DNA from 4 places in the Paenibacillus sp. FSL R5-0475 genome. Region 2 is predicted to be linked to each of the others. Evidence: predicted binding sites of a transcription regulator. Region 2 holds the regulator's gene; each other region holds the start of a gene.
What was found. The regulator Rex, encoded in region 2, represses fermentation and respiration genes when NADH is low (regulators of the CRP and FNR family bind a similar motif). The targets are predictions, from matches to a motif close to TTGTGAAATATTTCACAA.
Positions count from the first base shown of each region.

Region 1: the regulator Rex is predicted to act here: its motif matches at 4,882-4,899, upstream of MKX41_RS13745 (flavocytochrome c).
Region 3: the regulator Rex is predicted to act here: its motif matches at 3,561-3,578, upstream of scfA (six-cysteine ranthipeptide SCIFF).
Region 4: the regulator Rex is predicted to act here: its motif matches at 5,126-5,143, upstream of MKX41_RS24405 (cytochrome ubiquinol oxidase subunit I).

Region 1 is NZ_JBBORK010000001.1:3,052,877-3,061,162, forward strand. Features, by position in the region: gene MKX41_RS13730 (2-hydroxycarboxylate transporter family protein) at 1-674, opposite strand, end outside; gene MKX41_RS13735 (response regulator) at 853-1,560, opposite strand; gene dcuS (DcuS/MalK family sensor histidine kinase) at 1,557-3,164, opposite strand; gene MKX41_RS13745 (flavocytochrome c) at 3,320-4,864, opposite strand; gene MKX41_RS13750 (DUF6855 family protein) at 5,047-5,457, opposite strand; gene MKX41_RS13755 (hypothetical protein) at 5,580-6,857, opposite strand; gene MKX41_RS13760 (hypothetical protein) at 7,128-7,601, shown strand; gene MKX41_RS13765 (hypothetical protein) at 7,776-8,286, opposite strand, start outside.
Region 2 is NZ_JBBORK010000001.1:3,354,893-3,363,178, reverse strand. Features, by position in the region: gene MKX41_RS15060 (tetratricopeptide repeat protein) at 1-321, shown strand, start outside; gene dinG (ATP-dependent DNA helicase DinG) at 458-3,319, shown strand; gene MKX41_RS15050 (redox-sensing transcriptional repressor Rex) at 3,451-4,104, shown strand; gene MKX41_RS15045 (amidohydrolase) at 4,091-5,392, shown strand; gene MKX41_RS15040 (cell wall elongation regulator TseB-like domain-containing protein) at 5,562-6,080, shown strand; gene MKX41_RS15035 (hypothetical protein) at 6,489-7,031, shown strand; gene MKX41_RS15030 (AAA family ATPase) at 7,024-8,286, shown strand, end outside.
Region 3 is NZ_JBBORK010000001.1:6,267,600-6,275,885, reverse strand. Features, by position in the region: gene MKX41_RS28085 (S-layer homology domain-containing protein) at 1-1,476, opposite strand, end outside; gene scfB (thioether cross-link-forming SCIFF peptide maturase) at 1,869-3,263, opposite strand; gene scfA (six-cysteine ranthipeptide SCIFF) at 3,386-3,535, opposite strand; gene MKX41_RS28070 (SF0329 family protein) at 4,012-4,581, opposite strand; gene MKX41_RS28065 (DUF4855 domain-containing protein) at 4,863-7,883, opposite strand.
Region 4 is NZ_JBBORK010000001.1:5,446,756-5,455,041, forward strand. Features, by position in the region: gene cydC (thiol reductant ABC exporter subunit CydC) at 1-842, opposite strand, end outside; gene cydD (thiol reductant ABC exporter subunit CydD) at 839-2,605, opposite strand; gene cydB (cytochrome d ubiquinol oxidase subunit II) at 2,605-3,621, opposite strand; gene MKX41_RS24405 (cytochrome ubiquinol oxidase subunit I) at 3,618-5,012, opposite strand; gene MKX41_RS24410 (cold-shock protein) at 5,236-5,466, opposite strand; gene MKX41_RS24415 (cold-shock protein) at 5,559-5,759, opposite strand; gene MKX41_RS24420 (S1C family serine protease) at 6,179-7,423, opposite strand; gene MKX41_RS24425 (hypothetical protein) at 7,798-8,007, shown strand; gene MKX41_RS24430 (MBL fold metallo-hydrolase) at 7,973-8,286, opposite strand, start outside.

The DNA.
Region 1 (8,286 bases), 300 kb from region 2:
GCCGACGGGATCATCTGCGATACGTAATAACCCGCTTCGTGTCCACCCAGAATGCTTGAGTATGCAATCGAGAGAGGAAGAATGCCTTCACCGATTCCACCGCCAAGGATCGGTACGATAATAAAGAAGAAAGTATGATACATGCTATAACCTGTGATCGTTCCTACCAGTAGTCCGCCGAGAACCGCTGCAATCGTCCCGACGATCAGCGGGATGAAGATCCGCGTAATACCCGCTACCAATGTTTTGCGGTACATGCCGAGCATACTGCCACTCACCAGGATGGAGATGTACAAGTACAGGAAGTTTGCCTCTTTCATCAATGTAGTGACAGCGTCTGTCACAGTAGAGTTGAACAAATTCAAGTAAATCAGCAGGGATGGGATCATAAGGGCCATGATTGCGGGGCCGCCTATATTTTTCAACAAGGGAAGCTTCATACCGATATCACTCAGCAGAATACCCAGAACCATAATGACAGCGAACCCTCCAATCATGTCATTCGGTAGCTTCCCGGCCATACTTGCAAGAAGAATGACCACTGCCAGAGCTAGATACACAGGGAGCGGAAAGACACCAACCTTAAATTGCTTACATTTTTGAATGAAGGCAGCCTTTTCTGGCAGGGGACCTTCCTTTCCTTTGGAAACAGGTGATGGAATCGTATTTTGCATTTTTCATTTCCTCCTAAACTCTTTTCTAGCCTTATAGTAGCGGAAATGAAAGCGCTTTTGTTTTTACGTAATTATTGATTGAATTATAAAAATTATTAAAGTAAGCGCTATCAAAAATAAGCAATCAAAAACCGCCGATTCCTTATAAAACTCGGAACCGGCGGCCCACCCCAAAAGGTTATATGAATTTAGAAATCACAGAACTGCCGCGGGAAGACATGCGATATCGCTGTACAGGCCTTCCAATGGTGCCATAGGTCAATTCACTGTTCAGCGCTCCCATATCCGCGAGGACGGCAAGATATTTCCCGACCGAAACCCGCGAAATTCCGGAACTAACTGCAATCTCTTCAGTGCTAAAGGGATTTGCATTATGGGTCTCCACCGCTTTCCAGACCGTCCGAAGTGTATGCCGGGTAAAGCCCTTAGATAAATCCTGAACGACCGAGGGCTCTTTCCTATACCCGGTTAGCTTATCTAGTTCAGACTGATCCAGGGAATCCTGATTACGGAACAGGAAATGCTGCTCCTTGTAAGCTGAAAGGGCTGCGAGAAACCGTTCAAACTCAAACGGTTTGATAAGATAATCGACTGCACCGTTCTGAAGCGCGTCTCGGATACTGTCCTTATCGCTCGCAGCTGAAATGATAATCACATCTATTCGTTTACTGCCTCGACGGAGAGCGGACAGCAGCTCCAATCCATTGCTCTCCTTCATGTAAATATCCAGCAGAATCAGCTCGAAAGACTCATCTGCCAATTTGATCAGAGCTTCACCCACTGATTTTGCCCAGCCTTTACACTGAAAACCTTCCACTTGCTCCAGATAGAATTTATTCATCTCGGCTACCATCGGATCATCTTCTACAATCAATACACTAATCATTGACCATCACTCTTTGCTCGATAGGGTAAACTAACCGTAAATCGGGTCCCTTCTCCCTTTCCTGTTTCACAAACAATCTTACCTCCCATAGCTTTAAGGCTCCGCTCAACCAGATACAAGCCGATGCCTCGGTCATGTCCTTTTGTAGAATACCCCTGTTGAAAAATATATGGCAATTTCTCATCTGGGATACCGCTTCCATTATCGCTAACCGTAACTATCAGCGTCTTATCCTGATATTGAAAGCTGAAATGAATATATTTGCTGCCTCTACCTTCCGGTGCTTCCATAGCATTATCCAAAAGATTACCGACTATCGTAATGAGTTGGCAGGAGCGTTCCGGATCGCTAGGCTCCGGCAGAACCCCATCCTCCAGAAGCACCAGCCGAACTCCGGCTTCTCTGGCCCGGCTCAGCTTACCCAATAGAAATCCGGCCATCACAGGGTCCTTCACTTGTCTCACCACCGTTCCCATCTCTGCCTGTGTTGTTGTGACAGTACTTGTTATATACGCCTCCAACCGATCATACCTTTTCATATGTGTTAATCCTAATATTACATGCAGCTTGTTCATAAACTCATGCGCCTGGGCACGCAATGCCTCGGCATATAAGGAGATGCCAGATAACCTTTCCATAAGTATGCTGATTTCCGTCTTATCACGGAATGTGGCAATTGCACCTTCTACAGATCCATTTACGTGAATGGGAACCACGTTTGCCAGTAACGTAACACCGCTATGCTCCACCTCCAAGTCCTGGCTGGCTTCACCGGTCTTGAGCACTGTATTCATCCGCAGTGATGGCCAAAAGCTCTCCACCGACTGGTTCAAGGGATCATCCTGCATGCCAATGGCTGCAAGCAAACGCCTGGCTTCTGTATTAATCAAAGTAATACGTGACTCTTTATCAACGGCAATGACTCCCTCCCTAACTGACTGTAGCATGGAGTTGCGCTCTTCCAAAAGCTTAGCAATAGCGGCCGGTTCCATGCCAAACATCATTTTTTTGATAACACGTGCCAGCAGAAATGCTCCCGCAGCCCCTATTAGACTGCCTATAAGCAATCCCCAATAAAGGATTCCCACGTTCTCTCTTATGGCAAGTCTGATGTTTCCCAGTGATATTCCTACTGCCACCGCTCCTAATTGTTTCCCGCTTGCAGAAAAGACAGGTGAAAACGCTCTTACAGATGGGCCCAAAGAACCCTCGGCTTCCGAAATGCTTTCCTGCCCCTGCAAGACTGCGGCTTCGTCGCCACCGATAAAATGCTTACCAATTTTGTCCTTGTCCGGATGGGAATATCTGATTGCATTCATATCCATGACCACAACAAATTCCACATTGTTCAACAATCGGATTTCCTCAGTGTAGCTTTGCAATTCAGACGAGCTGCGTGATTTGTTTAACGCTTCAATAATTAGAGGGTTACGCGATAACGTACGGGAAATGATCACAGCCTTTTGTTCCAACGAGGATTTTGTTTGTGAGGTAACCTTTATACTAAATAGCAGATAGACCACTAGCAGCATTATGATAAGAACTGCACCAATCATCAAAGTAATTGTTGTTTGCAGCCGAAGTGTATGTTTGCCAATTTTCATCAGCTGTCCCTCCGGAAATTTTTCTTCATTCTAACGTATACGTGCAAGGATGGCTATGACCTTATACGCTACACCGTTATAATAAAACAACAAACGCATGGCTAAGATGAGCCCAAGCGTTTGTTTGCCTAGCCGAAAAGAGGCAGGGGGATAACTTATTGTGCTTTTACGAATTCAGCGGATTTTATACCCGTTTGGCGGCCGAAAATAATGATTTCCGCAACAGAGTTACCGCCGATCCGGTTTTGACCATGCAAGCCTCCGGTAACTTCGCCTGCTGCAAAAAGGCCTGGAATCGGTTGTCCGTCTTTATTTAAAACTTCTGTGTTGGTGTTGATTTTCACGCCTCCCATCGTGTAGTGAATTCCCGGGCCGATTTTAATTGCATAATATGGCGCGTCGGACAAGTCATTGTCCATTCCGGTTGTTCTGCCGAAGTCGGCATCCTGTTTATTCGTCACCGCGCTGTTCCAGGTCTCTAGTGCAGTTTTCAACTGATCTGCCGGTACGTCCATTTTTGTTGCCAAAGCCTCGATCGAATCTCCTTGGATAACGAAGCCCATTTTTTCATATTGTTCAATCGCTTTAGCGTGAGATTTTACGCCGGAATCAAATACAAGAAACGCAGACTTCTCAGGAAGCTTATTGATTGCAGCGGTGACATTATCTCTTGTATCCAGTTCGTTTGTGAAACGTTTGCCTACACTTGAAACCAGGATCGCTCCTTCCCCACGAACAGCCTCCCCAATGAGATAGGATTTTTCCTGCTGCACAGTCGGGTGAACTTGGATTTGATCCATATCGACTGTGGTACCGCCGAGCTTCTCAATCATCTTGATACCGTCACCGGTGCTGCCCGGCTGGTTGGTGGTAACGTACCCCTCCAAATCAGATCTGACTCCTGAAATCATGTCTAAATTGGCGCCGAAACCGCCGGTTGTCACCACGACAGCAGACGCTGTAATCGTTTTCTCTTCCGTTTGGTCAAAGATAACTTTGACGCCATTGACCTTACCGTCTTTTTCGGTAATTTCCTTGACATTGGCGTTCACAAAAAGGGGAATGCCTTGTTCTTGTACGTTTTTCACCAAACCTTTGACAAGGTATTGTCCTACTGCAGAGCCATCTTCAGGACGGTGTGTGCGTTTTTCGTTCATCCCGCCTGTAATCGTGATATTATTCAATCTAATCCCGATAGAATCCAGCCAATCAATCGCACTTGCGGAATTGTCTACGAAGAAACGAAGCATCTCTTTATCGTTCGTATCATGGCCACCTTTTAAGGACTCTTCATAAAACAGATCATTGCTGTCTTCAATGCCTTGCTCTTTTTGGAATTTCGTTTCAGAAGCATTCATTCCCGAAGATGATTTTGTTGTATTTCCGCCGGCAACTGGCATTTTTTCAAAAATAACCGGGTTCATACCTTTTGCTCTCGCCTCAAGTGCAGCAGACATTCCGGCACCGCCTGCACCAATAATGATGATGTCATATTTATCTTTTAGTTGATCGTACGGTGTATAGCTAGCTTTGGATGCTCCCGAAACGGCTTCAGTTTCCTTTGTCTCGTTGATCTTGCTGGTGTTCTTGCTGGTGTTCTTGTTCCCGTTTCCATTGCTGCTGTTGCTGTTGCCACATCCTGTGATAACAAGCATGACTGAGAGAACGAGAATAAGAGCAGTGGTTACTTTTTTATTCATGTTATAGCTTTGCCCCCTTGTGAATATTTTTACAATCAGCTTAACGGCAAAGGCCCTGCTCTTGAAAGTTTATGTAACTAAAAAAAACGTTTTGTAACTAAATTAATCACTGCAATGTGTACGAAAGACCACCGGTTAGGGGCATGGCTCAAAAAAAGAAGAGCCTTTAGGCTCTCCTTCGTTTACAAGATCGCTTTCATCCGATTGTTTCTTGGATTATGCTCTACTTCCGCAAGACCCAATTCTTCGAGCAACGGTGGAATATACATTCCGAATCGCCCCCGAAGTCCCTTCTTTAATCCATACCAACCGCCGACAGGGTTTTCAGGTGAACGCCCCCATGCTTCAACGGTACCTTCTTTTGCTGGTTTTTGCTCATCAGCACTTCCTAACTCCATCCAATCACCATTTTGTATAAGCATGGCGTGCAGATCTTCAATACAGCGGTAGTCATAATGCAAAACCGTTTTCCCTACAGTGCAAACTATAATTTCTTTACCGTCTTTTTCGACCTTATACATTTCATACTCGGATGTTTGCGGTGGTGTCTTTAACTTCCAAGGATTTTCCTTGGTTCCTGTAGCTGTCGTCATATTTTCAACTCCCAAAGTAACTCACAAAATTAGTAAGTTCTACTCATTTTATTATATTTGCATCACCTTACTATACTTCATTACCTTTATTCGTCCTACTCAGTATAAGAAAGCTTGCACTATCATTCCAAACTACTCAACTCCACCACATCTCCACTAGTGGCCTTCACAGCATAATTACAATCTAACTTCCCGCACAGCACATACTTCTTCTGCCCAGGATCATACACATAGACGGGTGTTAATTCGAACCATCCCTTGAGCTTGTCATAAGCTTCGTCATGGCTTACAGAAATCCCCTCTTCGCTCTTGAACTCATCAAACATATCGAGCATTGGCTTGTTATCCATATAATTTATAACCTTATAATTCTGCACATCGATGAACAGGAGGATCTTACGCTGGAATATACGATTACTTGGCGCCTTCATCCTCAGTGTTGCCTGAATATGTCCTCTTTCCCGTTGAAAAGTCTTCAACATCCATTCTCCGGATTCATCCGGAAAGAGCTGGCTTAAACCAGCTTCGACTGCGGCTATACATTCGGCTTGTTCTGCGTCTGTGATAGGAAATGAGTCCGGATGCGGCTCACTAGCTATTGCCTGCTCAATGGAAACTACCTCAAGTAGGCGTATCTCCGTCCTTTCGAACGGCTCCAGCTCCGTATTCTGTTGCTCCCAATGGATTACTTGATCAATACTCAGTCGTGCTCTCGTACCTGATATAAACTCAAATGGGATGGTGGTTGTTCCGTCATTTGAAATGTAGATTTCTTCTATCCCATAGATCGGCAGGAGTTGCTTCGTCTCGTACACCGGATATTCTATAAGCTGAAGTTGTTTCCTCGCCTGTGGCTCTATCGTTTGAAGTGTGAGAGTATAGTTCTCTTTGTGCACAAGGGAGCTGGAAGGAAACTGGCCATATACACTGTAAAAAACAAGCCTGCCTTCCGCATCGAAGCGAAGCTCGATCCGTCCACCAGGAGTGACTGGTATGCTACCTATTTTTTCAATAAAATGATATTCTCCAATCTGTTCCTTCTCTAAGTGGAATTGTTTACCGTATACAATCCTTGCCTCATCTTCAATCCACCGGATGACTCCGTTAAAATCTATATTTTGGAATGGTGTCCCATTCGCATAAGATATCCCGCCAACAAAAATCACACTTTTATAGTTGCGGGATTGTAGGTCAATCGTGATGACGGCAGTTCCTTCCGGATTGTAATCGCCCTTCCATTCCTTCATATGTGCAGGAAACCATTCCATACTAAGAAAATAGTTGGTCTCTCCCAGTATCGTAACGTCGCGATAAATTTCATGAGAGTGTAAGTAGTAGTTGTCCAATCCATATTTTTGCTGTGTAGCATCAAGCAGTTCTTTGATTCGAATATCCATCATAGTGCACCCCATAAAATTGATGCCTACATCATACCATTACTTAGTGTTGATTACGAAGCGCAGCAGCGAATATTCGAGTCGATTGTTACTTATTAAATAGTAAAATCTTCTGAATATTCTACATGCTCATGCAATGGGCTTTGCTGATGTTCAGAAAATGATCAGTAACTTGGGTTTTAATAATGCAGAGTGTAATAATATTTTGCACAACCTTCACCAGAATTCTATACGTGAATAATGACCAAAAATTTTTATTGGAGGTAAATCATCATGAATGACATCATCGATGGAAATGCGGCGTTAATACAATTTTTCCCACTTCCAGCGCATCTTTATAGTAAGGATATTGCTTGTATTGTAACTGTTGCTTATGCAGAAGAGCAGGGACCAAATTTAACGGGCCTCATAAATGCTCTATACTCCAAGGGATATATAAACCTTGATCACCTACTAAATTCCTCATGGAAAAAACTATACCAAGTTCCGAGGTTGGGACACAAAAGACTGATGCTTCTACTTAATTTACTAGAACGAATTTCTGCAGATCCCAAGACTATAGAAAACCATACAATTGTCCCTCGTGTTACAATGCAGAGTAAAAAGGATATGAAAGAATTAACTTTAAAGAGGATTATAAAGAAGTATAACGAAACATCTGTGGTGGTATTAACTGAAGCTACCGAAAAAGAAGCTCGTATAAAGAAAATTAAAGATAGACTCCGTGAAATGGGGTTGATTATATAACAAAACCCCGCCAGTATAATGTAGTGCACTCTTTAAATTGGGAGGGTTAAATGAGAGAAGGAGCAATAGAGGTACATTCTTTTACTTACCTTCCATTGCTCCTAATTACATATTTTTTCAATCTTTTCTTAAAAGATTGTAGCTGTTCAAGGCTTGTAATGACTTTCAATTCATTCAGTAATCGCGCGATGCATCGAACCAGCGTTGAGCCATCTCCTCTGTTATTGGCTGACCAATCAGATGATCAGACTGGCTGAGTTGCCATACCGCTTCAGCAAGGTCTTCTCGTTCGGTGGTTTCGATGCCTTTGAGGTTGTTAAAGCGCGCGGTGAAGGCAGAAATGGCTGCCTCGGCTTCGGCAAAGGTTCGGGCCTCGGACAAAGTTGCCTGTGCAACGTTATAAGCTTCATTAGCCAGCTTGGCCAGACGTTTAGGCCAGGACGAGAACGGGCGGCCGAACTCTGTCGTCCACCACTCAGGCTTTCGTAATTGGCTCACTGAAGCATGGTCGGTCCAAGGGCGTGCTTCAGCTCGTTTTTTCATTTGCTGTTTCAGATGCTTGCCAGCGATCTCTTCCACATTGTAGGCGATGAATCTGTCAAGCAACGGCCAGGAGTTCAAGGTAGGAAGCTCCCCCAGATCCGGCATGAAACGTAGCTCCAGATTCGTTAATTTGGCATGTTGA
Region 2 (8,286 bases):
GTTATTGTGCAATATCCGGATAGCTTGGCTGCTCGATTATATTTAGCCATCTCTTACCTGCAGGAAGGGGAGGGGGAAGCTGCTTGGAGCCATCTGAACCATATGCTCGGTTTGATACGGGAAACCAAGCTGAAGGCAATGGTTTATAACGCTTTAGGTTGCATCAGGGCCTCTCAAGAACGGTTCAATGAAGCGCAGGAGCTGTTTGGCCTTTCTTTGCAACTTGACCCGGCACTTCCTGAACCAACCGTTAATTTGGAGGTTTGCCGCCGCCGAGGAGGTAAGCTTCATTTCGGAAATCAGCTTGTTTCATTATTGTAAATTATTACGTTTACGGTTTATTATTCCGCATTTTCATTCAAGCGATGCATCCCCTGAACCAGTGGTGTGCATCGCCTTTTTTCGCAACTTCTGTTATGCTGATTAAGAGTCTCAATTGAAAGGGAATAGAATTATAATGAAATTTGCCGTGCTTGATTTTGAAACAACGGGAACCCAATCCGTGGGTGAAATTATCCAGGTTGGCCTTGCAATTATAGAAGAAGACCGGTCCATCTCCCGGGTATATGGTTCCTACGTCAAGCCCGGAACGCCGATACCTCCTTTTATAACTGGTCTAACGGGGATTACCGACGATGATGTAAAGGATGCACCTGAGCTGGATGAGATGATGATGGAGCTTGTCCCACTCTTGGATGATGTTGTGCTTGTAGGGCATAATGTCGCATTCGACTTCCATTTTTTGCAAAATGCTTTAGACCGATGTGGGTATTTACCATTTCAAGGGCGGATTTTAGATACGATTGATTTTCTGAAAATCTGCTTTCCTTCCCTCACATCCTATCAACTAGGATCAGTTAGTGCACATTTTGGAGTGACGCATGATCGTCCGCATCAGGCAGACAGTGATGCACTCGCAACTGCTCTTGTATTGCTGAAATGTCTGGAGGAGCTCTACGATTTGCCTCTGCTGACGATTCAGAGACTCTGTGAGCTGTTTACGGAAGAGGATAGTGATCTGGGTTGGTATTTTGATGGTCTGCTGCGTGAACGGGAAGCGGAGACGCTTCAGCCCGAAGGTGATCTGACTTTCTATCGTCAATTAGCGCTTGCTGTAGGAGACTGGAACGAATTAGCTCCACCTCGAGACGAGCATGCTGAGAATCCACTACACAATTTATCTTTTACAGATTATATGGATGAAGTAACGAAACGACTTAAAGAAACTTTGCCACAGTATGAAAGCCGAGAAGCTCAGGATATTATGATCAATGAGGTGATGACGGCACTTGCCGAAGACAAGCATCTATTGATCGAAGCAGGGACAGGAACCGGTAAATCCCTTGGTTATTTATTGCCTGCCATATACCAAAGCGTACGCACTAATGAAAAAGTCATGGTCAGCACTCATACTATTAATCTGCAGGATCAATTGCGTGAGCGTGATATTCCTTTGTTAACGCAGGTAGTTCCTTTTCCATTTAAAGCTGCAATTTTTAAGGGCAGAGGGCATTATTTGTGTCTTCGTAAGTTCGAACATAAAATTAATAAAAAAGACTTTATAAGTCCGAGGGAAGATGCGCTTACTGCGGCTCAGATGATCGTTTGGCTGACACAAAGTGAATCAGGAGATGACGAAGAGCTCAATCTAAGTGGACGTGGCGGAGATTTTTGGGAGACGGTAGCAAGCGATACCGATTCTTGTCTGGGTCGCTCGTGTCCTTGGTTCCGTAAGTGTTATTATCATCGGGCTAAGCATGAAGCTGGTATTGCAGACGTGGTCATTACGAACCACTCTAAGCTTTTCGCAGATGTTAAGGCTGGGCATCAACTACTTCCGGCTTATGAACATCTTGTAATAGATGAGGCCCATCATCTGGAGGACGTGGCTGGCAAGCATTTAGGCATGCATATGAAGCATTTCACGGTGGCACATACACTATCGCGTCTTTATAAGGATAGTCGAAATGGCCAACTTCCTACACTTCGCCAAATGCTTCAGTCATCAGGCAGTGAGGAAGCTTCTGAATGGAGCGGAGTAATCGATAGAATCTATCCGGATCTTCTTACCGTAAAAGAAACCTGGGATCTGCTTAGTGATAAACTATTCAGCCTCTTGCCGGAACGCAGCGATGCAGCGGCGGGAGAAGCCGGCCAGTTAGTCATGCGGCTACTTCCTACCCGTAAACCGAAAGATTGGGATGAATTGGTTGCTCTAGAGAATACTATGAATCTGACATTAAGCGAAATTATCCGTAAAGGTGATAAAATGCTTAATGAGATGCGAGATCAAGAAGGTCAATCTTCCTCAGATAGCCTAGTTACCGATATTAGCGGCTTATTTAAGGATTTAGCTTCTATACGTGAGCAAGTACGGTTTTTTATGGGATTAAATGATGAGAATGTAGTATATTGGCTGGAGGCGAATGGAAATTATCGCAGTAAATCGCTACAGCTGTATGCCGTTCCTGTTGATGTTAGTACTCAGCTTAAGGAGCTGTTTTTCGACAAGAAGAAAAGTATCGTACTAACTTCGGCGACACTCTCTGTCGATAAATCTTTCCAGTTTATGATTGATAATCTCGGACTTAATGAAGCTGCGGAAGAGGGGCGTCTGATGACATCACTCCTGCCTTCTCCCTTTAAGTATCGGGAGCAGGCGCTGTTAGTTATTCCGCGGGATTTCCCAAGTGTGAAGGGGAGTGTAGGCGATGCCCGATTTGTCGATACACTCGTACAGTCACTAGCAGAAGCAGCTATTACAACACGTGGGCGGATGCTTGTCCTGTTTACTTCTTACAAGATGCTACGCCAGGTTTACGATCCTCTGAAAGAGGCTCTAGCCTCACAAGAGATCACGGTGTTAGGTCAAGGCGTGGAGGGGGGCAGCCGTAGCAAGCTGATCCGCCGTTTTCAGGACAGTGCAGCTTCTGTACTGTTAGGAACAAGCAGCTTTTGGGAGGGTGTAGATATTCCAGGTGAAGCATTAACATGCTTGGCCATCGTGAGACTCCCATTTCAACCGCCAAACCACCCCCTAGCGGAAGCGAAGTCTGAGTTATTACAAGCCCAGAAAAAGAATCCGTTCATGAAGTTGTCTGTTCCTCAGGCGGTTATTCGCTTCAAGCAAGGATTTGGGAGGCTGGTACGGACAGCGCAAGATCGGGGTATTGTTATTGTGTATGACACAAGGGTGATCGAATCTCACTATGGGAAGTATTTCCTCTATTCGTTGCCTGGCCCGAAAATGGAGCATATGCTTACGGATCAAATGGTTCCTCGTATAGCGGAGTGGTTGGAAGACGGAGGCGTTTCTTGAAAAGAACGTCATCGATCTTATTAATCTCTCTACAAGGAAGGGCGGTATAAGAATACCGCTCTTCCTTGAGACGAGGTGCAGATATTTCGATAGGATTTGAACAGAATATCACTTAAATTAGGAGGTAAATTATGAAATCGGATAAAATATCAGAAGCCGTTGTTCGCAGACTTCCTGTGTACTTGCGTTTCTTGAATGATCTCCAGAAACGTGAAATATTAACCGTTTCCTCACAAGAACTAGGACAAAAACTTGATTTGAATCCTGCTCAAATTCGTAAAGATTTAGCTTATTTTGGAGACTTTGGTAGAAAAGGTATCGGGTATGACGTAACTTATCTTATTGAAAAAATCCGTCATATTCTGAAGCTGGATCAACAATTGAATGTGGCTTTAGTAGGTGCCGGTAACCTTGGACATGCATTATCTAATTACAATGCTTATCTGAAAGATACTATGAAGATTACCGCTATATTTGACTCCTATGCACCTAAGGTAGGGCGGAAAATCAACTCTCTTACCGTTCAGCCGATGGAGGAGCTTGGTCAGACGGTTCGTGAGCAAGGTATTCGAATTGGGATCATTACTGTGCCTGATTCAGAAGCGCAGAATGTAGCAGATATTCTCATTGAGTCTGGCATTGAGGCGATTTTGAATTTTGCACCAGTGATTCTAAAAACACCATCGAATATCCGGGTTCATGCTGCCGATTTTACAACGGATTTGCAAAGCCTTGCTTATTATTTGAAAGATGGAAAGGAAGAAACCGGAAATGAAGAGCAGTAAAACGATTATTAAGGGCGGGCGTTTTCTTATTCCGGGAACGGATGAGCCGGTTCTGAATGGATATATGACTATTGAAGATGATTTGATCACTTACATAGGAAAAGAAGAGCCTTTAATGGAAGATGATGTGCAAGTTGTTGATGGCAGTCGTCTGCTGTTTATGCCAGGTCTGGTAAACACACATGGCCATGCGGCAATGTCATTGCTTCGTGGTTATGGAGATGATTTGGCACTTCAGGTGTGGCTTCAAGAGAAGATGTGGCCGATGGAAGCGAAATTCACTGGAGAAGATGTATACTGGGGAACCTCCTTGTCGGTACTGGAAATGCTAAAAGGTGGTACTACAACCTTCTTGGATATGTATGATCATATGGATCGAGTAGCAGAGGTAGTCGAATTATCAGGCATTCGTTCTGTACTGATGAGAGGCGTAATCGGATTATGCCCAGAGGAAGTACAAAATCACAAGCTTGCGGAAGCGATTTCTTTTGCACGAAATTGGCATGGTAAGGCTGGCGGCAGAATTACGACGATGATCTCGCCACACGCCCCATATACTTGCCCACCGGACTTCTTTGTTAAGTTTGTACAAGCGGCACATGATTTGGATTTACCGATGCATACCCATATGTCCGAGACCAAACGCGAAGTGGAGCAGAATGTGGTGGATTACGGACTTCGGCCTGTAGCGCATTTAGAGAAGCTTGGAATGTTCACTCGTCCGTCTATTGTTGCTCATGGCGTTCATTTGAATGATGAAGAGATCGAGATACTGGCTCGTCATGATGTAGGCGTGTCTCATAACCCAGGAAGTAATCTGAAACTGGCTAGTGGAGTGGCTCGGGTTACGGATCTTCTAAAGGCTGGTGTGAAGGTGTCACTGGGTACAGATGGTGCGGCAAGCAATAATAACCTGGATATGTTTGAAGAGATGCGTCTTGCAGCCCTCATCCATAAAGGTGTAAGTGGTGATCCGACGGCTGTTCCAGCTCCGGAAGCGCTGCGTATAGCTACAGAGTATGGCGCAAAGTCTATCTTTTTAAATGATGTGGGTAGACTCGCTGTTGGCATGAAAGCGGACTTTATCGCGATTGATATAGACCAGCCGCATTTGCTACCACATACAGATCTGTTGTCTCATGCTGTATACTCTGCCAGTGCCAAGGATGTTGAGCATGTATGGGTGAATGGTAAACAGGTTGTAAAACACGGAGAATGTGTAACGCTAGATGAGGAAGCAATCCGTCGTAAGGCGCAAGAATCATTTGATGGACTGCTTAAACGGTAGTCTAAGATCATAACGAATAACTGAAAGGCTGTGACTTTCTGCGATTGCAAAGTTACAGCCTTTTGTGTTTCTGATCATTAGATCATTGAATTGGATATGAAACTTTGGATAAACACACAGGTGTGTTATATAATCAAAAAAGATATATTACTAGAAAGGGAGCTGTACCTTGAAGAAAAGGAAAAAATGGATCCTCCTGGGGTCAGTTCTGATTCTGCTCCTTCTGTTTGGACTTATCCAGTTCTATGCTTATATTATGAAAGATCAATGGAACGAGCGAGATATCGCTAAGGATGTCGCTAAAACCAGTGCTGGTCTGACAGAGGTAACCAAAGCGCAGAAATCCGTGTGGGATGAAAATGCGGTGTACTGGGTCTTAACAGGGAAGAATGAAGCCGGGACCGAGTTGATGGTTTGGGTACGTTTTACTGTAGACGGGAAGTTTGCTGAAGGAACCGACGCAGTATATGCTGAAGAACTAAGTAAAGGGACCTCTGAAGCGAAAATGCGTAGCCTTATAAAAGCCGATCTTCCGGACATCAGCATTGAGCGGTTGTTGCCAGGAGTATATAACGGGGAGTATGCTTGGCAGCTTTTTTATAAACAAAGCGGTCGATATTATTATCAATTTTATCGGTTCTCGGATGGGGCTCGAATGGGTGAAGGTTACAGTTTACCTAGCCGCTAAATTAAACAAAGGCATTATAAGAGAAACAAGCGGACCATTTATGGTTCGCTTGTTTTTTAAAATGACATATTATTTGATATACTATTAGTACACGAATTGTGATATACTATAAGAGTGGATTTATATATTGGGATTTAAAGATTCATACGAAAAAAGGTCTGTTATTTTAAGAGTAACAGCCCTTTTTTTGTCGAATTAAATCAATAAATTAAATAAAATGGAAAGAATTAAAAAATAAAATTTTAAATATCTTCACATTTTTTTTCAATATAGTATATACACCTGTGATATACTACTGTTTGTAATTAGAACAGTGTTAGTAGAACGTCAGGCTCTGGTGAGCTCTTAGCAGCTATGACTTTGGATCATTCTGTTTACATTTTTTCATCTTTGAGAGGAGGACGTTTCTTGAAATTACGTCTTGTACCTGTACTGATAACGTCTCTACTGTCGGCTATGCTATTATTCGGAGGATTCTTTTTATATCGTCAGTTTGCTTTACAGGAACCGCTCCAAAAGATTGTAACCGGATTTGAGGGAGTAAATACTTCACATATTAGTATTAACCGCGATGAGGTCACTTTGAAACTTGATTTGCAGCCGGGCACGAATTTACGTGATCTAGTATCGTATGTATCCAAAGAAGGAAAATCAGTGATTGAAGGACGTAAACTTAAACTCGATGTGGAGCAAAATTCAAGTGAACTATTGGATGATTACTGGGATAAAGCGATGTTCTCTGTAGCTGAAGCCATGGAGAGCCGTAAATATACGATTATACCTACAGAACTTGATAGATTGAAACAGCAAAATACGGAATTTAAAGATGTGATAGCATCTACTGATATCGACGACAACAATGTGTACGTAAGCTTGAGTAATGGAAAAGAAAGCAAATTTATTATTTTGCCGCGAAAACCTGCGACCTTGGGGGTATGGAATAATGCCTAAGTACCTTAAAGAAATTTTACTCGGATTTATTCCTGTGCTGTTTATTTTCATGGCTTTTTTAGGTATTAATATATTCCCGATTGTTATAGCAGCTGGAATGCTTACTGCATTACTTATAATTGCTCATTTGCGTGGCGGGCTTACGGTGAACGCTGGTGCGGGGAAGAAACGCCAGAAGGAAGGGCCTTCAAAGCTCACTTTTGAAGAAATTGGTGGGCAAGACAATGCGAAGCAAGAGCTTCGTGAGGCACTCGATTTTTTGATCCGGCACGAGGAGATTAGTAAATTTGGGATTCGTCCTTTGAAAGGGATTCTGCTCACTGGCCCTCCAGGAACAGGTAAGACCCTTATGGCCAGAGCAGCAGCGCATTATACAAACTCCGTATTCGTAGCTGCATCAGGTAGTGAATTTGTAGAAATGTATGTTGGTGTCGGGGCTGGTCGGATCCGCGATTTGTTCAAGGATGCTCGTAACCGTGCTGTTAAGGAGAACAAACAAAGTGCCATTATTTTTATTGATGAAATTGACGTAATTGGCGGTAAGCGCGAAGGCGGTCAGCAACGTGAATATGATCAGACCTTAAATCAGCTATTGACCGAGATGGATGGTATTTATAATAACGAAACTCCGCGTATTTTGCTGGTAGCTGCAACAAACCGGAAAGAAATGCTTGATTCAGCATTGTTACGTCCTGGACGCTTCGACCGTCATATTCAAGTGGACATGCCTGACAAAAAGGGCCGCAAATCGATTCTCGAATTGCATGCGAAGAATAAGCCTCTTCATACAGAGGTGAGTCTCGACAAAATCGCTGAAGAAGCCTATGGCTTTTCCGGTGCTCAGCTTGAAAGTGTCATGAATGAGGCTGCGATTTATATGATGCGTGAGGACTTGACGAAAGTTGAGCAGCGGCATCTGTCGATGGCGATTGACAAGGTAATGATGGGTGAAAAAACGGATAGAGAAACAAATCATGAAGAGAAAAAGAGAGTCGCCATTCATGAATTGGGACATGCCATCATGGCAGAGCTCCTTCGTCCCGGAAGCGTTAGTCAGGTTACGCTGACTCCGCGTGGGCAAGCCCTTGGTTATGTGCGACATAATCCTCAGCAAGAGCAGTATTTGTACACCAAAGATTATCTCGAAGATCAGATTATGATTGCACTTGGTGGAGCAGCTGCTGAAGAAATGTATTATGGTGGACGAAGCACAGGTTCACGCGGTGATTTCGATCAGGCGCTGAATATTGTGGAA
Region 3 (8,286 bases), 2.9 Mb from region 2:
TCCCAACCAGCTGCTGTCTATAGCCAGCTTACCATCCGCTGTCACCGTTACCGCTGTACCGTTGTTAACCGAGTAGGCGCTGTTTGGCGTCAGTCCGGTCAGTTGCTCAGCCGCATAGTCAATGATAGCCGCTGGTGCCGGAGCTCCCGTCTCAAATATTTTAGCGGTTATTCTATAATGATCAGCATCCGTATTATCGGTTGTCACCAAGACAAGCTTGTCACCAAAGGTGGGATACAATTTGAAGCTTGGATAATATTCCACAGCGTACATCCAAGTGGCTTCATTGAAACCCTGCATAGCCACCGGAGCGGAATCCACCGGCTGATCCGATGTAAAGACTAAGTTACCGTCATTGTCATAATAATTCAGGTAAGCATACTGCGTTCCCGACCATTCTTTAAAGTTGTTGTACGCATCATTGATGGCATTGGTAGAAGTGGGGTCCGTACTTACGGTTACAAAGCCCGGGTTTGCACCATCCCTATAAATAGCAGCCGAAGATTCGCCTAGAGAGCCACTTACTGTAAAATCACCCTTACTCGTACCGTTCTTATCATATAAAGAAACCATTGATGAGTCGTTTCTATAGTTATATTGGCTGAACATGAAATTCCCGTTGTTCAACGTGGATAGAAACAGCTGTTTTTCATCCGTTCTTATTCCTTTATTAATCGTATTTAACAGAGTCCCACTATTACTGAATATTTTCAGATAAACAGTATCCGTCTGGGGTCCTACTCCTGAATTGTAAGCAACCATATATACACCGTCTCCAGCGGATACATTAGACATGCTCGCATTATGGGAAACCAGAAGTGTTTCTCCCGAAACTGGGTTACCCTCAACAGTGAACACACGCGTAGCCGTGCTAATATTGTCGTTCCGTTGCCAGGAAAAAGCTATATTGCCGTCAGACAATTCCGTTATAGAGACAAAGCGCGTGAGTGCCGGGGTACTGGCGGCAGAGTATGTATTAATCTGTGTCTGACCGACCACCTTTTGTCCTGACTGGTTTAGCACCATAAAATAGGCATTGGGAGTACTCTCCCTAACGGTTCCCAATTGCAAATTGTTATCGCCGCTGTCGCTTTTATGGTAAGTAATCAGAATCCTTCCATCACTTAGCGCAAGCATATTCACATCAATCATTTTGTAATAGGTATCCATTAGACTACTCAGATCAACATCTGATCTAAGTGCTCCCGTGCGGTCAAAAATCTTTAAAAAATAAGAATAAACATAGGAATTGCCTTGATAAGCGAATGTGTTCAACACTACTGCGGTACTTCCGTCAGGAAGAACATCAACATCAGAAACATTCTTACCCGAGGCGTTTGTAACTGGAGTCTGAATGGGAAAGTCCACCGTTTTGGTGAATGAGGGGATGGCAGCGTATGCCCGGAGTGAAATCATCGGTAGCAGTCCAATGACTAATATAAAAGCCAATCCAATCTTGCCTAACTTTTTTAACATTGCTTTCCTCCTTGTCGAATGACTATTCATATAATTGTTAACGCTTCCGTAATTGCAGTTAATACAGAAAAGCAGATTTCTATCCTATTATATCGACATTTCTTAGAAAATAGTTTATTTTTCGACAAAAAAAATACGCTAAATCACGAATTTAATATGACTTTAGTCATATATATTTGTGTTCAAAGAAAAAATCATAGATTCGCACATTAAAAAAGCCCTCTCTGTCTATTAAACAGATTAGGCCGTCACGTTTTGAATTCCTCATCCTGATTGCCGATGGAAAAAACGATCTATAATCATAGTTCTAGTTAATACAAAAAAAACCGAGAAAGGCACTTTATTTAAAAGTGTCTATTTCTCGGTTAGAGTTTTTTCATCCGTTACGTTAACTAGCTAGATTGCCCTTCCATCGCTCTAATAGATTCATCAACCTTTACCATCATGGAACATTCGACTCTTTTGCGGAAGACGTCACAGCTGAAGTCATAGGTTCCGACGAGGGAACCCGTCGCGTGCAGTGCATTGGCAGGACAACCACCGCTGCAGTAGAGTTTAGCCCAGCAGTCCTTGCATTCCGGCTTCGAGTAGCAGTTGCTCTCTTGGAATTGACATTGCAGCTCAGGTTTTGTGATGCCATCCCAGAGGTTTCCCATGCTGTATTCTTCATCCCCGACGAACTGGTGACAAGGAAAAAGCTCTCCCCAAGGGGTGACAGCAAGATATTCGGTTCCTGAACCACAGCCAGTAATTCTCTTCTGGATGCAAGGTCCTTCCGAGAGGTCAAGCATGTAGTGATAAAAGGTAAACCCCTTGCCCTGCTCATCACGTCCAATCATTTCCTTGGCGAGAATTTCGTACTGGTTGTAGATCTCCGGCAGGTCCTCCTCGGTAAGTGCATAAGGTTCCTTTGGATCACAGATGACTGGTTCCATCGAGATCTTGTCAAAACCAAGGTCTGCGATATGAAATATATCGTTGGTGAAATCGACATTGTTACGAGTGTAAGTTCCTCGAACATAGTACTCTTGGTCCCCGCGCTTACGAACGAATTCCTTGAACTTCGGAACAATATGATCGTAGCTGCCTTTTCCGTTAACCGTTTGGCGAAGTCGGTCATGAACCTCTTTTCTTCCATCTAGGCTTAATACGACATTGTACATTTCCTGATTTAAAAACTCGGTGACCTCATCGTTCAGCAGCATCCCGTTCGTCGTGAAGGTGAAGCGGAACTTCTTTTTGTATTCTTGTTCTTTGCTTCTTGCATAAGCTACGATATGTTTAACCACTTTCCAAGCCAAGAGCGGTTCCCCGCCAAAAAAGTCGATGTCCAGGTTTCGATGATGACCCGAATTTTCAAGCAGGTAATCGATAGCTTTTTGTCCAACCTCATAGCTCATGATTGCCCTATCTCCGTTGTATTTCCCTTGGCTAGCGAAGCAATAGTCGCATGACAAATTACAGGTATGCGCAACATTGAGGCAGAGTGCCTTAACATAAGTTTTTCGTTTTTTTAAATCGAGCGAGAGGTTCTCATACTCATCTTTTGTAAAGAGCTGTCCATCATTTTTAAGTTCCTCGATATCCGCGATGGTTTCTCGAATGTCGCTCTCGGAAATGCTGGAATCATCTTTATATTTATCCAACAGCGTTGTCACGATTTGGTCGGCAGAAGTTTTCTCATAATCCGCTATAATTTCATATGCTAGGTCATCAACAACATGCACCGAGCCACTATAGGTATCGAGCACGATATTGTATCCGTTTAGTTTATATTGATGAATCATACTTACTAATCAAGCTCCTTTTGCACACAAGTAGAAATGGCTTTGCCATCCTTTAGGGATAGTATCCATTTCTTAAAAATAGCCGCCCATCAGCAGAGCAATGGGCGGTAAAATTCCGAATCCTATCTGTTCATTGCATTTTCACACTTCTGGTTTGCAACGCCGCAGGAAGTTTTACAAGCGGATTGGCAAGATGTCTGGCATGCGCCGCATCCGCCGTGTTTTGCGGTATCCATCAGTTTGCGGGTGCTCAGTGTTACGATTCTTTTCACGATAAATAACTCCTTCTGTAATTTCTTGTGATCACTTTCACTTAATTTCCATGGAACATCGTAGCAACATCACGCAAGTACGTCTATGATTCCCGTCACCTAGCAGAGCAGAGAGAGCTTGAACATAAGCATCAACGCTAATTTTCATGCAGTCTTCGTACTTGTGATCGTAAGATGCGGTAGCGGGAACCAGAGTCAGCGCAATACTAAAAAAGTGAAACAAAAAAGAGACGGCAATGATGCCATCTCTTTAACAACGATTTTTCCTCATACTTGTCCGTAAAGTCCAATAAATATAAGGATTTCATAACACTGTATCCTTCCTTACCAGTAGAGCGACACTCTCCGATTCCATATGCACCATATGCGAACATCCCTCTCATTATCATGGCTATTGTTATGGTGGGAAGAAGTCGCGTAGAATTAGGGATTTTTGTAGGGAGTGTTTCTTGAATATTCAATGAAGTTATTTATTTTTATAATGTACTACGCCTTAGTTCATAAAAATATTGCACACTTGGATGCTTTAACTTCATCTTCTCGCTCATGTTTAAAATTCGCTTTTTTCCAACTCGTCTGTCCACTAAGGCTAGAATATTCAATAAGATATCGTCACTTTCTAAGCTCTCCTCTATGGAAATAGATAAATACTTAGTAGCTATAACAATAAAATTCGATTTACTTAATGACGTCTGTGCTGACAAAAGCTCCTTTGCAACTTCTGATATTTTTCTGCTTCTTGCAATGACTATTAAACGATCCTCCGGGATGATCCCCTTGCTATCTTTTCTAACCGCTTCAATGTCTTCATGGTTGATAGGAATTTGAAGATCTGAATCATTCTTAATCTCCTGCTCCGTCTGATACCATCTAATTGAGCTAGTTCTATCATTCATATTAAGTACGTTCTTTTTATCTACCGAAATATAACAATTCCCTGATTTATCAGGTAAATAACGGTAACTACTTGCGCGATATTCAACCCTGCCGTATAACGCAGGACAGAGAAAACTCTCCAGTTGTTGCTTCAATTTGCTCCAGGACATGTATCCTCCTATGTTTTATGTTATAAATACCTGTTGAGGCAGTCGTTCTATTATACAATACATAATACAATCCCACTAAAACCTGAATAATATCTTGATACTGTACATAGAAACAAGCCGATTAGGTATAGACCCCGTGGTCTGGCACCTAATCGGCTTGTTATGTTACGCCTCAAACGTTGTTACTTCGGTTATTAGTCTTACTCGGACAGATAATTCGATAACCGGTACAGGAAGTTTCAGCGCGGGTCGTATTACTGCTTGGATGGATTATTTATCCATTACTTATCGTGACCTTTACCTGGGTTTTCTTTTGAGTATTCAAAGGTCACTTTTACAGGCTCGCTCATATAGCCAGTCGATAGATACGCCTCATTGGTTCCCTTTAAATTACCCGTAAGTTTGAATGTGAATTGGAAGCTTCCCGCGACTGTACTCTTCGTCTCATCTTCGAGATGAACCTTGCCTTTCGAATCAAGCACCTTCAACTTCACATTTGTAAGGACGCCATTCATCAGCAATCCATCAATCGTTACTTTTTTCGCTTCCTCGTCAACCTTTACTTGTATGCCCTCAATGCCTTTCACGTCTACAGCGCCCGAGAGGTTATAGACACCAAACTCGTAGATGGAATATCCGTAATCGGTTGCTCTTTTTATGCCTTGTAACTTCATGTATCTTGCCTTGACCGGGTTGAACTGAATCGTTTCTTTGCCATCATGCGCGGTAATAATTCCGTCATTTGGCATGACATTGATCCAGTTCTGCTTATCGTTCGACACAAAAAGTTTGTATTTATCTGCACGAGCATATTCCCAATCGATTCGAACTGTATCCATTTCCTTCACTTCACCGAGATCGACCAGGAACCAAGTATTGTCCACGTATTCGCTCGCCCATCTTGAAGCAGGGAATCCATCGACGGCTTTAACCGGTGCATAATTCGCATTATTGCCTTCGGTCGACGAAGCTTCTACCGTTTTATTCTGCGCCAAATTGCCTATGAGGTAATAGATGCTTTCCTTCAGCGTATTGTACGCCTCATCTTTTATCGTACCCGCCTTCTTGAATTCATCCAGCTTTGCGTTAAAGCCTTTGAGATACTTGGTGACTTGCGCTGCATCGTTCCCTTCATAGCGCTTCATCATTTCCAAATAGTTGTTCAAAGAACGCACCGTTGCAGAATTCGTAAATTGCTTCGCTTTTTCGAAGCGGTCGACTAACGCTTTCATACCAGATGCATTTGTCGTTGCTTCGATAACATATGACTTAGTCACCATATGCCCCGCCGTAACGGTAATGTTAAGCTCATGCTTGCCAAGCTTGCCTGCAAGCGAAATAACGGTACCCGCTGTATAAGGCTTGCCGTCATACGTCGCCGTCACTTTCGTCAGACCATCATCCGTTCTAAGCTTCCATGTAAAGGATACGGATTCTGAATCGGGTAGCTTCATCCCGCTCTGGAACGGCTTGCCGTTCATCTGCACGTCTACCTCGGAAGGCGGAGCCTCGTTGACCTGATACGTTCCTTTAACAAATTGATACAGCCAGTCGTAAAGAACGCGTGTCGCTGGATCATTACTTACCGCGGTGTTATAGACTGCATTGTTGCCTTGGTAATACGATTTGAAGCCATCCTTCATGAGCCCTGTCTTCGCACCGCTGTTCAAGTAATCGATATACCGCTCGCGGAACACGCCGTCCGTCAGCATCCGATCATCGAACTCGAGTTCATTGGACATGCCATACTGCTTCGCCAGATTCGCAGAATCCTCCAAGCGCTCGATATCCGTCGGCTCGAAGAAGTAGTTCGGTTGGATCGTCACCGCATCGAAGCCGACATCCTTCCACATGAACGCTTTATAAGCGAAGAAGTGCGGAATCCAGAAGAACCTCAGGTCCTTGCCGCTAATTTGCATGTCATGCAGGGTGCTGCTCACCGAACGGATCAGATCCGGTCCGGATTGGCTTGTGCTGATTTGCTCTTCGAACCAGTACATACCTACAAGCTCGAGGTTAGCGTAACCTTTTGCTTCCCATCTCGATTTGACTTGCTGCAGCCACCATTGAACTGCTTTTTCACGGTTCGCAAGGGCTTTCTCTTTGCCAACGGAATCATTGAAGTTCAGCGATTCTCCACCTTGTTCAATAGCTCCGAAATTAGTGATCGATTCACCTGGATCCGGAATCATGAGGACAACCTTTTCCTTCACGCCAGACTCGTTCAACGCATCGGATACTTCCTTAGCCGCTGCGTTTAACGCATCCATATCACCGCCTACCGCAAAGGTCTTATCCAGATACCATTGCCAATCTTCCAGATAAGCCCGCCCGCCGAAATCACGACCTGGATTTGGAGAGTTAATGCCAAGATACAGGACGCCGTCGAAGAGTCGATCCTTAATCTTGCCGTCCTTATCGACATAACTAATATTCGGAATGATCCGTTCTTTCGTCCAGATGCCTAAGTCATTCGCATATTGCCCGTTATACAAAAGTCCAAGATGCTCGATACCCGCTGTCGCTTCGCCTGCCGCCAAGAATTGCGGCGTATTCGTTGGAACAGTTACGGCTCCGGCAACTTTGCCGTCTTCACCGAGGATTTCAATCTCATCCACGAAGGTCATTGCACGCGTATGCATTGTGAATGTCACTTTCACATAGCGAGCATAGGCGATCTTCGCATCTGGGCCGATGGCTTTGATACCATCCTTACTGCCATCCCACACATAGGTCTCCGTGTATTTGCCGTCATTCCACAGCTTCTGCGTGGCATTGTCTTTGAGCAGTCCCCAGTTCACTTTGTCATCGGAGACGTACATCGATACCGTGAGTGGCACGAGTACATTGTTCGTTGGCCAATCTTCGAGGAAATTGGCTTTAATACCCGTGAGTGATTTCTTCGCCCCCAAATCAAACACAACTTCGCGTGTCTTACCCAAATGATGTCCAACCCATGACACGTCGGATCTATTGCTTGCCCCATATATACCATCCGTAAGTGTGTTGCCTTCATCCGGATAGGAAGCTTCCGGCTCTTGCGACCACTCATAAGATAAGCCCGCTGCAAGATTGTGATATACCGCCCCATACACTGACGCAATAACACCCTCCGTACCTGCTCCCGGTAGGTCTGATGGATTCGTCACCTCGACCGGATCGGCTTCGCCCGGCGGGTTCGCTGGTGTCTGTTCCTCTGTCTGTGTAGGCGGCAGCGCCTCTTCCGCTTGCGCGATCGGCATCATCGTTACGATCATGATCGCAACCATGACGAGAGCTACCCATTGTCTACTCCTCTTCATATCGTACGAACTCCCTTCTGATTCTTGAGTCAAGAAACATCAATCTCCTAAATGGTATGCGCTTCCATTTCAGCTTACCTCGATGCTCTTTCCTCCCTTCCGAGATTCCGACACGTCACAGAAGCTTATAACATATGTCAATGTCCTTATAGTAACATTATGAAAAGTGGCCTTTCTTTCAAATAGATAATTAATGACATTGGGTATACACTTGTTGACATGAAGGCCTTCACGTCGCGTCTTTATAGGTATAAAGATAGCGCTTACCTCCTTAGGTCCTACCTATTTTCTATCAATGTCCTCTAAGCAATCCGCCAAATAAAAAACGCAACCCCCTCGAGGTTGCGTCGTGTTTATATATGGTGGCGCCTAATTGCTGCGGCGTTTCTACTAACTTGATACC
Region 4 (8,286 bases), 2.1 Mb from region 2:
ACGAACGCCGCAATCAATGTACCCGCAATAGCACCATCTGCAAACTCTCCAGCGGCCCAATACAGCATAGAAAGCACGCCAATCCCAATTACCGCTTGCCCAATGAACGTACGAATACGTGCCCAGCTGCGCAGCGCTGCATCGGTTTTGGCTACTTTTCTCTCATCTGCTTCATAAGTGTCTACGAACTGGCTTTGTCGTCCACTAATGACCCAGTCACCCATACCAAGTACGGCGTCAGTCAGCTTTTGATAGAGACGATTACGCTCTACTTTCACTTCACGTTGGCGCTTCTGTGTGAACAATAGAGATAAGAACGGCAACACCACTACTAACACCAATATATACAGAGCCATCAATAGCGCAAAGGCGATATCAAAAGTACCCAGTGCAATCACAGCTGCTCCATAAATCAGCAAAGCAATAATGCTTGGAAAAACGGTGCGCAGATATACATTTTGCAAATATTCAATGTCATCCGCAAGCATCCCGAGAATATCCCCAGTGCGGAAGCGTGACGACAGGAACAAAGCCTGTGGCTCCAAAATATTGTACAGACGCACACGCATCTTAGATAGAATTCGCAAAATCGTGTCATGCCCAACTAAACGTTCTACATAATGAATGACAGCCCGACTCGTTCCGAACGTACGCACACCTACAATCGGTACATAAATCATTAGAATATTTTCGACGGGTGTAGACGCTTTTGAGATCAGAAATCCTGAAGTATACATTAATGATGAGGCTGTAAAAATCGTCAACGCCCCAAGCACGATAATAAGCACAAAACGCCAAAAATACGACGATACATACGGAGCAAACCATCCTTCACGTTTCAATGGATTCCCTCCAATTGCGACCCAATCAACTCATAATACGCACCCTTGTGGGCAAGCAATTCCTGATGGGTACCGATTTCTGCCACTTTTCCTTGTTTCATTACTACAATAATGTCCATATCAAGCATCCAGTGCAGGCGATGTGTAGCCAGAAAGACCAGCTTTCCTTCAAAAAGAGGCACCATCGTCTCCTTCAGCTCATATTCCGTCTCAATATCCAGATGTGCCGTCGGCTCATCCAATAACATAATCGGACGACTGCTGAGTAAAGCTCGAGCCAGCGCAACCCGCTGCTCCTGCCCGCCACTGAACGAACGACCTCCGCCGCCGATCATCTCATCCAAGCCATTCGGAAGGGTTGCCGCCAGCTCTGATAATCCAGTAGCTTTCACAGCTGCAGCCACAGCTTCCATAGAAGCTTCAGGGTAATAGAAGCGAATATTATCAGCCAATGTACCACTAAAAATATAAGGGCGCTGCGGGATATACGAGGTCTGCTTTCGCCAAGCCTCATCCGTTAATGCGCTAACCGTTGTACCGTTTACTGTGATACTTCCTGAAGTAGGGTGTAAGAAACCACCCAAGATATCGACTAGTGTAGATTTACCGGCCCCACTCTCTCCGATAATCCCAATTTTGCTTGCTCCTTTAAATTGCAGGTTCACCGCTTCCAGCGAAGAAAGACCAGCTTCCTCGTATTTCACACTGACATCATTTAATGTAAGTATGCTATTTTTATGCCAAGTGAATATCTCTTCTGGTGTTTCCGATGCTGATCTCAATGCTTGGTCACCATTAGAACCTACTACTTCAGCTTTCACTTCATCCTGATCTATAATGCTCTTCATTGCCTCAGCGGCTTCCTTACCATCGAGAGTAGCATGGAAATCCGAACCTACCAATCGTACAGGCAAAAAATATTCCGGTGCCAAGATCAGAATGGTTAAGCCCGTAACCAGTGTCATCTGATCGTTGACCAGACGCAGGCCGAGACTTACCGCGACGGAAGCAACGGATAACATCGTAAAGAAGTCCAGCGCGAACGAAGACAAAAAGGCTACTCGCAGTGTACGCATCGTCGCCGAGCGATACCGATCGCTGACGGTGGCAATACTCGTGCTATGACTACGACTGCGGCCCAGAAATTTCAGCGTTTCTAGCCCACGGAGGGAGTCTACGAAATGATTAGATAAGGTACGATAAGATTTCAGCTGACGGTCCATCTGCTTGCGAGCCGTCATCCCGATCAAGATCATAAAAACAATAATAATCGGCATAGTGATCGTTAGAATTATCCCACTCGCGGTATCCATCTTGTAGATATAAATAAGCACCAAAATCGGTGTAATTGACATCCCTACCATTCTAGGGATAATCGCTTCTAAATATGTGCGGAACTTTGTTACGCCTTCCAGCACAAGTGTGACAAGATCCCCGGTTCCACGCCCGCCCACCATTCTGGGTCCAAGCTGGAAGAGCTTATCCATCATTTCCCTCCGCATGTTGCTGCCTGTTGCTTCCGCAAAGCGGTAAGAGATACGGCTCATCAGCATGGCGCAAGCATGGCGCACTAGAAATGCAAGAAGGAACAATAGCGAAGTAGCCCATTGTTCCTTCAGAGGTTCTCCTGCAAATAGCGCAGAGATGACTTCTGCCAGCCATTTGGCCAGCAGAAGTATGGACATGCTTTGCACCAGGGTAAGGAGGCCAACGATCAGAAATACCGGCTTAACTCCTTTATACCCAAGCAAATTTTTATCCATTAGTATTCAAGATGCTCCTTCTCGTGAACGCGTTTATGAAAGACAAAGTAACTCCAAATTTGATATCCCAATACGAATGGAAGGATGGTCAGTGCCACAATCGTCATTACCTTTAAAGAGTAATGTCCCGAAGCCGCATTGGTAATTGTCAAATTAAAGGCTTGATCGATTGAACTAATCATAACACGTGGGAACAATCCTACAAAGATAGAAGTTACGGACAATGCTATTACCGCTCCTGTCATTCCAAAAGCATAGCCATCCTTCTTCTTCGTCATGAAATAACCCGATAATATGAACGCGATAATTCCCAGCGCTACTATAATCATAAGAACTAAACCACGTTGTTCGAAAATATCAGTCATATAATAAGTCATTACCACGAAAGCGAGCAATAGAGCCCCAAGTGGCAAAAGCAATCTTTGCGCCATTTTTCGAGCGCGAGCCTGTAGATCACCCACTGTACGCAACGTTGTGAACATGAGACCATGTACCAAACAAAGAAGGACAACAGTCACACCAGCTACTACGGTATACACATTTACGATATCTGTAAAACCTGCGTACATTTGCATATCCCCATCAATTGGCAAACCTTTGATGAAGCTGGCGAACACCACAGCAAGGAGGAAAGGTGGGAGGAAGCTGCCGAAAAAGATACAAACATCCCAAGTTTTTTTCCAAGCTACGGAATCCCGTTTACCTCTAAATTCAAAAGCAACACCACGTGCAATCAAAGCTAATAAAGCAAAGACAAAGGGAATGTAAAATCCGCTAAACAACGTTGCATACCACTCAGGGAAAGCCGCAAACATTGCACCCGCAGCAGTAATTAACCATACCTCGTTTCCATCCCAGAAGGGTCCGATCGAGTTAATCAGAATCCGGCGCTCAGTGTCATTCTTAGCGAGAATTTGTGTTTCCATCCCTACGCCGAAATCGAAACCCTCCAGGAAGAAGAACCCTATAAACAGAACTGCAATGAGCACAAACCACAATTCATTAAGAGACATCATTGGGCGCCCTCCTCGTTATATGGATCATGCGAATCCCCGTGATCGTTATCCATCGCATAAGGACCTTTTTTAATCACTTTCATAAACAAACCAATTAGAACTAATCCGAGAATGGCGTAAATCGCTGTAAAAGAAATAACAGAGAATAGAACCTGACCACTTGTAATGTTAGGCGACACACTGTCTTCCGTTGTCATCAATCCGAATACCGTCCATGGCTGACGCCCGAATTCGGTCATGACCCAACCTGCTGTATTCGCGATTGGAGGAAGCAGTATTCCCCATAACATAAACCGCATAAACCAAGTGTTTGGACGGTCCATCTTTTTGCGCCACATTAAATACATTGCGTACATACCCATTACGATCATTAACGTTCCTGCTAGAACCATGATCCGGAAACTCCAGAACGTCGTACGTACTGGCGGGATATAGTCACCGGGGCCATAGGTTTGCTCATACTCAGCTTGCAGCTCAAGCATACCTTTAACTTCACCGGAAAATTTACTGTATGAAAGGAAGCTTAGCATATACGGAATTTGAAATTCTCCAGAACTTTCCTGCTTGTCAGGATCAATGTTAGCCCATACGGTCCAAGGTGCTGGGTCACCACTCTTACCCCACAGTCCTTCAGAAGCCGCCATCTTCATAGGTTGAGTCTCAACCAAATACTGTGCTTGCGCATGGCCTGCCACGGCTACACCAATAGAAGAAATGATACCTACGATTGCTGCAATTTGAAAAGATTTCTTAAAGAAAGATACATCTTGTTTCTTCAATATCTTATACGCACTAATACCCGTTACGAGGAAGGCGCCTGTTGCATACGCAGCAAGAACCGTGTGCGGGAATTCAACCAGCAATTGTCCGTTCGTAATGAGCGCGAAGAAATCATTCATTTCTGCCCGTCCATTATTTATCTCAAATCCCACAGGATGCTGCATAAAGGAGTTCGCTGCTAGAATCCAGAAAGCGGATAACATCGTACCGAAAGCTACTAGCCAGATGGATAACAAGTGCACTCTTTTGGACACTTTGTCCCAGCCGAATATCCAGATGCCAATAAAAGTAGACTCCAGAAAAAAAGCTGCCAATGCTTCGACTGCAAGTGGAGCCCCGAATACATCACCCACAAAACGTGAATAATCAGACCAGTTCATCCCGAACTGAAATTCCTGCAAAATACCTGTAACTACCCCTACTGCAAAGTTGATGAGAAACAGCTTTCCCCAGAACTGTGCCATCCTTTTGTACTCTTCATTGCCTTTTCTAACGTACATGGTCTCCATGATCGCAATCAAGAGCGCTAGTCCGATTGATACCGGTACAAAGAAATAGTGGAATATTGTCGTCGACGCAAATTGTATACGCGACAGCATTACTGTATCCATATTTTTCCCTTCCTTCTCCCCTTTTCGTTAACTATATTGTGTCAAAAATTTAGACGCACTTTTGTGATAAATGTCACACAAAGGGGTGCTTTTAACGGTGAAATTCAAATGATTTGTGACAAAAATCACAATTTACCTTAAAAAAAGCAAAAAAAATAAGACGGTTTGACCGTCTTGAAGTTGTTCACTGTTCTATAACAAGCTTGACTCATAAAGGCATTGGTTAGGTAATGGAAATACCCTTCTTCAGCGATTTGAGATCGCCATTCGAATTAAGCAATTGTGGTAGCATCTTCGTGCTGCGAACCATTGGAGAGTCACATAGACGGCAAGAAGGCGCATGTTCAAATGCGAAATTATCCCTCATCCATCCGTTGCATCCATCATTGGTACACGCCCAAATCGCGGTATTTTCTTCCGGTATTTCTTCCAAAGGTTTCTTCCGGTAGTTCATTGCCGTTCCTCCCATCCTGTAAGTCAATAGTGACTAACTAGATATAAAAAGACCGTCCCAACTTTCACAAGCTGGGACGGTTTCTTCTATTATTACAGTTTTACAACGTTTTCGGCTTGTGGTCCACGGTTGCCTTGAACAACGTTGAATTCAACGCGTTGGCCTTCGTCCAAAGTTTTGAAGCCGTCGCCAGTGATTGCGCTGAAGTGAACGAATACGTCGCTTCCGCCTTCAACTTCGATAAATCCGAATCCTTTTTCTGCGTTGAACCATTTAACTGTACCTGTTTGCATGTGTGTTACCTCCACAAATTTAAATTAATATGTTCTTTTTATCTTCAAACAAAGAAAAAATTCACACATTGAAAAAGGTTGTATTACCGAATATAACAGCCCTTTTCAATGCGAAAATTAGGGACTAAATGTATGATTGATATCATATTACCACACCTGATTAGCAAAGGCAAGCTGGCATCCGTATATATCCGTTTCTACCCTAATAAGTATTACCTTCCAATGTAAGGGTTGCCAGTCAGCCCAAAATTGATTAAATCAGCTTATAATTGCCATATTTATCAAAACTTTAGAAGAAATAGATCCCCGATAGCGATACAGAGTATCGCTATTTCAGGAAGCTCTACCTTCTCAACCGAAGGGGTAGTCCGCTCTACTTGTCATTACTGCTATATCATTATATGCCGACTTCCAGCATATTATTCCTCTGGTTTTTCAAGAAGTTTTACTGTAGTCTGATTGACTTTCCCATTTCGATAATAGGTAATCTTCAGATCCTCACCAATCTTCGTCTGATTATATAAATACTTGCGAAGGGAGAGCGTGGATGTAATCGGTTCATCATTAAATTTCGTAATTACATCATTGAACTGTATTCCCGCTTCTTGTGCAGGTCCAACAGCATCCAGAACGACAACCCCATCCTTAACATTGTTCGGTAGGTTCAGTTCCTTGCGTTGGTCCTCTGCGAGAGGAATGTAAGGATTGTTTAAATCTACCGAATATACGCCTAAGTAGGAACGGGCAATCCGCCCTTTCTCAGCCAGTTCATTAGCGGTATCTATCACATGGTTAGCTGGAATAGCAAAACCCAGCCCTTCTACACCTGCATCGGAGATTTTCATCGTGTTAATACCGATGACTTTACCATCCAGATCCACAAGCGCCCCGCCGCTATTGCCTTCATTAATTGCTGCATCGGTCTGAATGACCTCTTGCTCCCAATCATATACGCCGTCCTGATTCAAGGATACGGGAACCTTCCGTTCAGTATAGCTGACAATACCTGAAGTCAATGTGTCACCAAGTCCCAACGGGTTTCCGATGGCAATGACCGTTTCACCTAGACGAAGCTTCGAGGAATCCCCGAGCTCTGCGATTGTATTGATACCCTTGGCATCAATCGAAAGCACCGCGATGTCACTCACTTTATCCGTTCCAACAAGTGTAGCTTTACGTGTCTCGCCATCTACTGTTACGACTTCAAGATTGCTAGAGTCTTCGATGACATGGTTATTAGTAATGATAAATGCTTTATTATCTACCTTTTTATAAATCACTCCAGAGCCTAATGCTGACTCATCCAGAATGTTCAATTCTTTATTATCTTCTTTATGATTGATAATACTTACTACTGCAGGACGAACCGTAGCAGCGGCTTGAATGATACGGTCAAACGGATCTCTGCTTGGGGCAACCTCCCCAGTTGTTACTACCGACTTCGGGGCAGTTTCGTGACTCATTTGTCCAGTAAGCATACTGAATAAAAACACTGCCACCACAGCACTGATTAAGGAGCAGACGGCGGATATTTGCCAAGTGGATAAGCCCTTGCGCGATCTTCGCACAGAATGCTTGCGGTTAGCAAATGATCCCTTTGATGCTTCATCCCCTCTGGACCGTGATACTTTAGTTGAATAGAAATCGTCATCAAACAATCCCACCGAAAATCTCCCCCTTCTATTGCCAACCGTTCACAGTATCTAAAACCTGAACCTCTAGCAATCACGTTCCAAGCATATACCTCTGCATCCTTTAGACTCCAACAATCACTAAAAAGTTTCACTTTATCCATTAACCACACAATAGTTTCAGTTAATCGAAAGAATTTTAGAATCTTTCAATATATCTTCTCTACTAGGAATATTTTGCAACTTAAAAGACTACACTAATAGAAAGATTCCATAAATTTAGAGTTTGCTTATCACGTCTATAATTGTATCACAGGCAACCCTCAATTCGTGATTTTCCTGAGGTAAAAAGCCTGCGAATTTTTTACAACTCCAGTTCTGTTTTTACTATATAAGGAGGTATAATTATGAATTCTTTTTCCACAAGTATGGATCTGGTGGAGTTTATCGGTAAGCTTGGCGATTTGAAGGATGAACACTACCATATGACCCTTTCCTTCAGTGCTATGATCGAATTGATGATCGATAAAGGCCTGATCTCCCGCCAAGAATTAGAACGAAAGACTGCTGAGCTTGATCAGCTTATGACAACTGGCTCAACTTATCCCATGGCGTAGGTTGGTCATAATACGTATCGCAAAGCTTAAACTCACTATCTTTAAAGAAACAGCCCCGATCCTCCATTGCGCAACGTACCGACATTTTAGCCAAATCCATCATATTATGATCCCGGCTTAAATGCGCTAAATAGGTACGTTTAGTCCGTCCTGTGAGAATTTCACTTAGTGCTGCTCCGGCTGCTTCATTAGAAAGGTGACCCATGTCGCCAAGTATACGTCGTTTCGTATTCCACGGATAACGTCCCATCCTCAGCATTTCAATATCATGATTCGCCT